One region of the Pseudescherichia sp. genome, then DNA from elsewhere that is predicted to be linked to it. Evidence: predicted binding sites of a transcription regulator. Region 1 holds the regulator's gene; the other holds the start of a gene.
The links. The regulator Fur, encoded in region 1, represses iron uptake genes when iron is present. The targets are predictions, from matches to a motif close to ATAATAATGAGAACNACTATCAA.

Region 1 (4,813 bases):
CTGTAAAGCTCATCATCAACTTCGATCGTTTTCATTTTAATCCAGTGGAGTATCTTATCTGAATACAAGCTGTTGGGATTATAGGCGAAATCTCAACAACGGTTAACGTCAGGCAAAAGTCGGTTCGCGTCGACCCCTTGCAGCCAGGCGGTAGAATGGTCAACATAATACCCTAACCCGACAGAGCGAAAAAAAGAACTTTGCCATGAAATTGAATACCCGAGCGCAATCTGCACAACATCCGCACAACAATTCTCCCGTTGTCCTGGTTCACGGCCTGTTTGGCAGCCTGGACAACCTCGGCGTGCTGGCGCGCGATCTGGTAAACGATCACGATATCATCCAGGTGGATATGCGCAACCACGGTCTCTCTCCCCGCTCGCCGGAGATGAACTACCCGGCGATGGCGCAGGATCTGCTGGATACCCTCGACGCGCAGGGCCTCGAAAAGGCCACCTTTATCGGCCACTCTATGGGCGGCAAGGCGGTAATGGCGCTTACCGCGCTTGCCCCAGAACGGATCGATCGGCTGGTTGCTATTGATATTGCCCCGGTTGACTATCAGGTACGTCGTCATGACGAGATTTTTGCCGCTATCAAGGCGGTGACGGCTGCAGGGGCCACCAGCCGCCAGCAGGCCGCTGCGCTGATGCGTCAGACCCTGCATGAAGAGGGCGTTATTCAGTTTCTTCTGAAATCGTTCATTGACGGTGAGTGGCGCTTCAACGTGCCGGTTCTGTGGGACCGCTATGAAGAGATTATTGGCTGGCAGACCGTACCGGCCTGGGATCGCCCGGCGCTGTTTGTCCGCGGTGGCCAGTCGCCCTACGTCACCGAGGCACATCGCGATGCGCTGCTGGCCCAGTTCCCGCAGGCACGGGCGCATGTGATTGCCGGAGCCGGTCACTGGGTGCATGCTGAAAAGCCCGAGGCGGTGCTGCGGGCGATCCGCCGCTATCTGGCAAACGATGCGGGCTGATTAAAAACCCGGCGACCGGACGCGGCAGGGCTTACGGTCGTTGGCGTCCCTGCTCTGCTGATGTATGATGGCGCGCTAATCGCACAGGGTTACCCTGGCAGCCTGTTTTCCCCGACGTCACCCTAAATCATGGCAAAAGAACAAACGGACCGTACGACACTAGATCTGTTCGCGAACGAGCGTCGCCCGGGACGACCGAAAACGAATCCGCTTTCGCGTGACGAACAGCTACGCATCAACAAGCGCAACCAGCTTAAACGCGATAAAGTTCGCGGACTTAAGCGCGTCGAGCTGAAGATGAACGCTGACGCCGTTGAGGCGCTCAATGCGCTGGCCGATGCCCGGCAGATGAGCCGCAGCGAGCTGATCGAAGAGCTGCTGCTCACCCAGCTCCAGGCCCTGCATCGCCAGGGCGACGTCTGAAAATCTCGTCAAATCACACTTTCATGTAGCACAGAGTGCAGTCCGAACGATTACGAATTTCGCGTATGGCTCTGTTCTGCTATTATTGCCCTTATCCGTGGGCTGTGCTCCACCACCATATTATTAAGTTTCAAGAGGTTATTTTACTCATGGCAATTACAGGCATTTTTTTCGGTAGCGACACCGGTAACACCGAAAATATCGCGAAGATGATCCAGAAGCAGCTTGGTAAAGAGATTGCCGACGTGCATGACATTGCCAAGAGCAGCAAAGAAGATCTGGAAGGCTATGATATCCTGCTGCTGGGCATCCCGACCTGGTACTATGGTGAAGCGCAGTGCGACTGGGACGACTTCTTCCCAACCCTGGAAGAGGTGGATTTCAACGGTAAGCTGGTGGCGCTGTTCGGCTGCGGCGATCAGGAGGACTATGCAGAGTACTTCTGTGATGCACTCGGCACCATTCGTGATATCATTGAACCCAACGGTGCAACTATCGTAGGTCACTGGCCAACCGCGGGTTATCATTTTGAAGCGTCTAAAGGCCTGGCCGATGACGACCACTTCGTCGGACTTGCTATTGACGAAGATCGTCAGCCGGAGCTGACCGCCGAGCGCGTTGAGAAGTGGGTCAAGCAGATCTCTGAAGAGCTACACCTGGACGAGATCGTTAACGCCTGATGTTAACGGCGTGGCCTTCGTGCTGCGCCGCTATTGATAGATAAAAGCAATAGAAATAATTGCTACAATTTTTTAACTTTCGCGTACATACCTGTACAATATCCCCTGGTCAAACGGGTCGCGCAACGATTGTTTGTTGGCGAGGCCACGTTTTATACGCATACTTTACTTGAGGACTTGTAGTTTTCATTTAGAAGTGGCAATTCTATAATGAGACGCATTTACTCAAGGTCATTCTCATTAACTTCCGCCTCGGAAGTGGATCGATTAGCAACAGGACAGACTCCGCATGACTGACAATAACACCGCATTAAAGAAGGCCGGCTTGAAAGTCACGCTTCCTCGTTTAAAAATTCTGGAAGTGCTTCAGGGACCGGATAACCATCATGTCAGTGCGGAAGACTTATACAAGCGACTGATCGATATGGGCGAGGAAATTGGTCTGGCTACCGTGTATCGCGTGCTCAACCAGTTTGATGATGCCGGGATCGTGACCCGTCATAACTTTGAAGGCGGCAAATCCGTTTTCGAACTGACTCAGCAGCATCACCACGATCATCTGATCTGCCTCGACTGTGGCAAAGTGATCGAATTTAGCGATGACTCTATCGAAGCTCGCCAGCGTGAAATCGCCACTAAGCATGGCATCCGCCTGACGAACCACAGCCTCTATCTCTATGGTCACTGTGCCGAAGGCGACTGCCGTGAAAATGAACACGCGCATGAAACGACGCCGCGTAAGCTGTGATTGAAACGGTAACAAAAAACGGGCCACCTTAGGGTGGCCCTTTTTTATGGGAAGAGCGAGACCGTAGGCCGGGCAAACGCAGTGCCGCCCGGCATTGCAGCGTCAACATAATAACGCCCGGTGGCGCTTCGCTTACGCGGGCCTACAAACCCACACTGTGCCCAACGGGCGAAAAAGCATCTCCCGTTACCAGCAAACAAACCCGCCATCGACCAGCAGATCTACACCGGTGCAGAACGATGAGGCATCCGCGGCAAGAAAAATCGCCGGGCCCGCCATCTCTTCAACCTTTGCCATACGCTGCATCGGCGTCTGGCTCTCAAACGATTTTGTCTGATGCACCATCTCTGGACGGGTGTTCATTGGCGTCGCCGTGTAGCCTGGGCTAATCGTGTTGACGCGGATATTTTTCTCCGCCCACTCCATCGCCAGGCTTTTGCTTAAGTGGATCACCCCCGCCTTAGAGCAGTTGTAGTGAGCCTGCTCCAGACCCCGGTTAACAATCACCCCTGACATAGAGGCGATATTAATGATCGAGCCACCGCCGCTCTCCAGCATCAGCTCCGCCTCGGCTTTGCAGCTGTTCCAGACGCCGGTGAGGTTGATATCGATCACCCGCTGCCACTGATCGGGCTCCATCTCCAGCGCCGGATTGGCGTTGGCAATCCCGGCGGCGTTGAGCGCCACATCAAGGCGGCCAAACTGCGTCTTCACTTCAGCGATGGCAGCGCGCAGATGGGCGATATCGCGTACGTCGCCGGTATAAGCAAAGGCGCTGCCGCCCATCTCCTGAATAGTGCTCACGGTGTCCGCCAGGCCACCGTCCTCACGCAGATCGAAGCAGGCCACCTTCGCCCCCGCGCTGGCAAAACCGTAAGCAATCATTTGACCAATACCGCTGCCTGCCCCGGTAACAAACGCGACGCGATCGCTTAAATCAAACAGTCTTTGGGAAAAATATTTATCCATGATTTCACTCCAAAATGTGTTACGACATGATCAAGCCGCCATCCACGTTGATGGTTTGTCCTGTAATGTAGGCCGCGTCCTCGGACGCCAGAAATGCCACCAGCCCGGCAACGTCGGCAGGTTTGCCCGCCCGCTTAAGGGGGATCCCCTGCACCCATTCATCCATGAGTTCGCCTTTTTTATACTGCTTCTCTGGCGTACTCAGGATCTCGCCCCAGACACGGTCGTTGTAGTCCCACATATTGGTCTCGATGATCCCTGGGCAGAACGCGTTAACCGTAATGTTGTGCTGGGCCAGCTCAAGGGCGAGGCTTTGGGTAATGCCAATCACACCCATTTTGCTGGCGGCGTAGTGCGGGGTGTAGATAAAGCCAACGCGCCCCTGCCCGGAGGAGGTGTTAATCAGACGTCCGCTCTGCTGTTTGACCATATACTTTGCGGCTTCGCGGCAGCATAGCCATACGCCGGTGGTATTCACGTTGAGGACGTTATCGAACTCCTGACGCGTCATTTTATCGAAGCGGTCGATAGTGATAATGCCGGCGTTTTGGATAGAGACATCAATAGTGCCAAAGGTATGATGCGCGAGCCTGTAAAGCTCGGTGACCTGCTCTTCATTGGTGACATCGGCAACGAAGGAGATGATATTTTCATGGTACTCCTCTCTCAGTCGCTCTGCGGTCTCTGTGACCTCTTCTGAGTGATCCGATAGCACCAAATTCGCCCCCGCATCAGCAAATTTTCTGGCGATACCCTCACCGATGCCTTTGGCGGCCCCGGTAATGACGACCGTTTTATTTTCGAATACATAGCCCATACTTCCCTCCTCGCCCGCTATTCAGAATTTGTGTAGGGTTCTTTCGACGGCTTGTTGCCACTCCCGCCAGCGTTTTTGTAAACGGCCATGACGCTCCATGTTGGGGCGAAATTCGCTATGCGGGTAAAGGTACGGTTTCAGCTCATCGAGTGAGAGTTGCCCCACGGCTTTGCGCGCTAAGAGTGCCGCCCCGATAG
Region 2 (4,813 bases), 120 kb from region 1:
AGCAGCGCCCTGGAAGCGCTGGCCCAGTTTGTACGGCGTGGTAAAAGTGAGGACCAGCTGATGCGCGATTTCGTAGCCGACGGCGGCTCGCTGATTGGGCTGGTGCAGAAACACGCAGAGATCTGGGCGGCCAATTAGGCCGCTTGCTGTTGCGCCCCTATAGCAAATGGCTGACAATATCGTTTTAACTGACGATTAACATCACCATGACGCACCCGTTTGAATCCCTGATGACGGCCGCAGGTATCTTACTGCTGGCCTTCCTCTCCTGCCTGCTGCTGCCTGTGCCCTCCCCAGGCGGCGCGCTGACGCAGCAGCTCATCGCCACCTTTCATCTGGTTGATGCCAGCCAGCTCTATACCCTGCTGTTTTGCGCCTGGTTCCTGCTGCTCGGGACCATCGAGTACTACGTGCTGCGCTTTATCTGGCGGCGCTGGTTTTCACTGAACCACTCGTCCCGTTAAGTCTCGCAGGCCATAGACCAACGCCTCGGTCCAGGCGGCATAGTCGTGGCCGCTTGACCAGGGATGAAAGCTGACGCGGTAACCTTTCTCGTTCAGCATTCGGGCAAACTCCAGGCTGTCGCGGTAGATCCCGCCCCCTTTACCTTGCGTCTCAAAACGTCCGGCCTCTACCCAGAAGCGCACCGGGTAGCGCGGCGACTGCTGGTACTGACGCGCCAGCCAGCCAGGGGCTTCGCCTTTCGGCGACCACCAGTAGGAGCCGGAGAGGCTCAGCACGTTGCCAAACAGGCGCGGGTAGCGCAGCGCCACCCAGGAGGAGGCCAGCCCGCCGTAGCTTGCCCCACCGACCACCGTTTTATTGCGCGTTAGCGCCACGCCGCGCTGGCGCAGCCACGGCACGAGTTCGTGAGCCATAAAGTCGGCGAAGGCCGGATTAGGCGGCAGCTCCCTGCCGCGCCGCGCCGCATCGAGGCTGTCAACAAACACCACGTTAACCGGCGGTAGCGCGTGGCGAGCGATCAGCGCATCCAGCACGCTGGCGGTGTGGTAATCCCCCTGCCAGGTTTTGCCATCAAACAGGATCAGCGTCCAGCGTGCGGGCTGAGCCGTGCGCGGCCGGTAGAGGGTTATCTCCCGGCTGTTGTTCAGCCGCTCGCTGTGCAGCCGATGGCGGGTCAGCGTGCCGTGGCGCACCGGCTGGGCCATCGCTGCGTTGCTGAAGTAGCGGGCCGGGGTAAGATCGAGCAGCGAAGCGCGTTTCCAGCGATCGCTGTGCGGTTCGCTGAGGGAGTGTGGATTGAGGGGATCGGCCTGGGCGCTTACCAGAATGGCGCGACGCTGCGGCACGGCGGTCCCGGCAAGCTGAGGCACGTCCGGTGCCAGCTTATACTGCATCACCGTATCGTTCGGCACCACGTAGCTGCGGAACCAGACGTCGGAGTGGCCCAGCCGGAAGAGCGGATCGTGATCGCCTCCCGGTGAACCGAGAATAAAGACGTTGCTGCGCGCACCGCGCCACAGGAAGGTGACGCGCTTGTGGCTGGCGTCCACCGGCTCGATCAGCGGGGTTCCTGCCAGCTGGCGCGCCTGCCAGAAGGTCTCGCTGGAGCCTCCGGCAGCAAGCTGGGCCGCCAGCCGCTGTAGTGCCGGGCTGACCGGCTCCAGCACCTGGGTTCGACGCAGCGGCGTCGCCTCGTGCATCTGCCAGCTAAAACGCCAGCGCATCCCCTCCTCCCCGTGCAGCACCAGCGACGAAGGCTGCTGCACCGGGAGGGCGAAGAGCAGCGACTGCTCGCCGTCGGGTGGGCCATCCTCCAGCAGCGTGCGCAGGCGACGGTTATTACCATCCAGCAGGCGGGCATCGGTCACGCCATAGAGGGTGGCCGCCACATAGTTCTCCTCTAAACGCGGCAGCTGAAAACAGACCTCGCCGCTGGCATCGAATTTCCCCTGCTGCTCACCCTGCATCGCTGGCGCATGACAGGTCGCCGCCAGCGCGGGTAATGCACTCAGGCCTATCAATAAACCGCCTACCGCCATCTTCATTATTCGCGTTTCCCTACCAAAATTTGCCAATAACGCTAATACAAATGGTAATAATTTGCAATATCATTCAGCGCGTTAATGATAGCGCCCCTGCTCTGCTGGCAGGGCTCTCAAACAGGCAAGGGAACAGATAAAAATGCTTAAAAATAATAAGATAATGCAGACGTGGTTACTGAGTTTGGCGGCTGCCGGGGCGGCAACGCCTGCGCTGGCCAACGAGGAGACGCTGGTCGTCACCACGGGCGCGGCAGAGGATCCTACCGCGCCGCTGAAAGGTATCGTGGCGACCAAAACGCTGTCGGCAACCAAAACCTCAGCCGAGCTCGTGAAGACGCCGCAGTCGGTGTCGGTGATCACCCGCGATCAGATGCAGGCCCTGGACGTTACCTCTGTCTCTCAGGCGCTGCGCTACTCGGCAGGGGTCTTTACCGAGTATCGTGGCTCCTCAAACCGTAACGATGAGGTATTCGTGCGCGGCTTCAGCTACGTGCCGAAATTCCTCGACGGCCTGAGCTTCGGGGCAACCGCCTCGTCGCAAACCGGCACCGTCGATCCCTGGCTGCTGGAGCGCGTCGAGCTGGTGCGCGGCCCCGCCTCGGTGCTCTTCGGTCAGGTCAACCCTGGCGGTCTGATCAGCATGACCAGCAAGCGCCCCACCAGCGAAGCGATCCATCGCGTCCAGTTCCGCACCGGCAACGATGATCTGGCGGAGGGGACATTCGATTTCGGCGGCACGCTGAGCGACGATGGCCGCCTGCTCTATCGCCTGAACGGGATCGCCCGCACCCAGCACAGCCAGGTAGAGGACTATAAAGAGGAGCGCGTGGCTATCGCCCCGGCCTTGACCTGGTACCCTAACGATCAGACGCGCTTTACGCTGCTCACCAGCTACCAGAAGGATCCGGACGCGGGCTACCGCAACTTCCTGCCCGCCTACGGTACGGTACGGAGCGCCAACGGCCAGCACATTCCGCTGGACTTCAACGTCAGCGATCCGAACTATAACCAGTCGTGGCGCGAGCAGACGATGGTAGGCTATGAGTTCGAACATCAGTTCGATGACGTCTTTACCTTCCGCCAGAATGCACGCTACGCCACCATCAAGCAGAAGTACCGCTACCTCGTCTATGCCACCAGCGCGCCGAACAGTACCCTCCTGACCCGCCGCGCGCAGCATGAGGAGCGTCAGACCGACGAGTTTGGCATCGATAACCAGCTGGAAGCGCAGTTTACGACCGCAGAGGTGAACCATACCCTGCTGGGCGGCCTGGATTACAAATCCAGCCGGGACGATCAGAGTCTGAAGCGCGGTACAGGTGCACAGTACAATCTGAACTGGCTAAATCCGGTCTACGGCATTAACGTTGACGAAAGCACCTTCAGCACCGCCTCCGATGAGCAGCAGGATCTGGACCAGATGGGTCTCTATCTGCAGGATCAGCTGAGCTGGAACAGCTGGGAGCTGCTGCTCTCTGGCCGCTACGACTGGGATGAGGTGCGCACCAGCGACTTCACCTCCGATGCTGGCAGCGTGCAGCAGAACGATAATAAGTTCACCTGGCGGACCGGGCTGCTCTACGCCTTTGATTTTGGTCTCTCGCCCTATATCAGCTACAGCACTTCGTTTGAGCCAAACCTGCAAACCAACCGTGCGCCCGGCCTGGCCCCGTTCAAACCCACCACCGGCAAGCAGACCGAGGTGGGCGTGAAGTATCAGCCGGTGGAGAGCACCCTGATGACGCTGGCGGTCTACGATCTCAAGCAGAGCAACGTCCCGACCTATAACAGCTCGCTGGGCTGGTTTGAAAACGCCGGGGAAGTGCGATCGAAAGGCGTTGAGACGGAGATCCACTCTACCCTGTTTGATAGCCTGAACCTGATTGGCTCTTACACCTACACCGATGCCGAGACCGCCAGTACCACCGTGGCAGGCACCCAGGGGAAAACTCCGGCGCGGATCCCAACCCATATGGCCTCGGCCTTTGTCAGCTACACGCTGCCGTCCGGCCCGCTTAAAAGCCTCACCGCAGGCGTCGGTATGCGCTATATCGGCACCAGCTACGGCGACGCGCGTAACACCTTCAACGTTCCGGCAGTGGATCTCTACGATGCAATGCTGAGTTACGATCTGGGGGAGGCAAGCAGCAGCCTGAAAGGCGCTACGGTGCAGCTTAACGTTAATAACGTGGCGGATACCAAATACGTGGCGTCATGCGCCAGCGACAGCGCCTGCTTCTGGGGCATCGGACGTACCGCCACCGCTACGGTTAGCTACGCCTGGTAAGATGTCATTCCGCCCGGCGGCGCAGACCTGCCGGGCCAACAGAAATCTAATGCCGCGCCTGGCCGTGGTTCTCCTTGCGGTAGGCCCCCGGCGGCTGGTTAAAGGTGCGGGTAAAAATGCGCGTAAAGGTCTGCTGCGAATCAAAGCCATACTTTACGCAGATATCAAATACCTTCTGATCGGTATCCAGCAGCTCCTGGGCGGCCAGCCGCAGCTTGCGCTCGCGAATATAGCGCCCCAAACTCTCGCCTTTATATTGCATAAACAGCCGCTGCAGATGCCATTTGGAGTAGCCCGCGTGCCGGGCAATCTCTTCTATACGCAGCGGCTGGTGCAAATTGTCGTCGATCCACTCGACAATCGTATCGATAACCTGAGCGGAAATGTTCATACGTGGTTCCTCTCTGCTCTTTAAGCGCGGAAGCTTGATTATGAGTGAGTAAGCACTCATTATAGAAAGAGGCAGAAAGTCGTCAAGATGATTTTCGATCTTTGACACAGGCCGTTGCGGAGCGGCAGA

Region 2: a site for Fur is predicted at 2,048-2,070, ahead of RTX96_RS11705 (TonB-dependent siderophore receptor). Genes of this name have one in related genera too.

What each region holds. Positions count from the first base shown of each region.
Region 1 covers NZ_DAMBWA010000007.1:51,507-56,319, forward strand. The annotation lists gene seqA (replication initiation negative regulator SeqA) at 1-35, opposite strand, end outside; gene ybfF (esterase) at 206-979, shown strand; gene ybfE (LexA regulated protein) at 1,109-1,402, shown strand; gene fldA (flavodoxin FldA) at 1,552-2,082, shown strand; gene fur (ferric iron uptake transcriptional regulator) at 2,372-2,830, shown strand; gene RTX96_RS11175 (SDR family oxidoreductase) at 3,017-3,799, opposite strand; gene RTX96_RS11180 (SDR family oxidoreductase) at 3,819-4,616, opposite strand; gene RTX96_RS11185 (FGGY-family carbohydrate kinase) at 4,638-4,813, opposite strand, start outside.
Region 2 covers NZ_DAMBWA010000007.1:166,658-171,470, forward strand. The annotation lists gene RTX96_RS11690 (YbdK family carboxylate-amine ligase) at 1-138, shown strand, start outside; gene RTX96_RS11695 (DUF1158 domain-containing protein) at 207-464, shown strand; gene RTX96_RS11700 (alpha/beta hydrolase-fold protein) at 441-2,009, opposite strand; gene RTX96_RS11705 (TonB-dependent siderophore receptor) at 2,146-4,293, shown strand; gene RTX96_RS11710 (RamA family antibiotic efflux transcriptional regulator) at 4,340-4,684, opposite strand.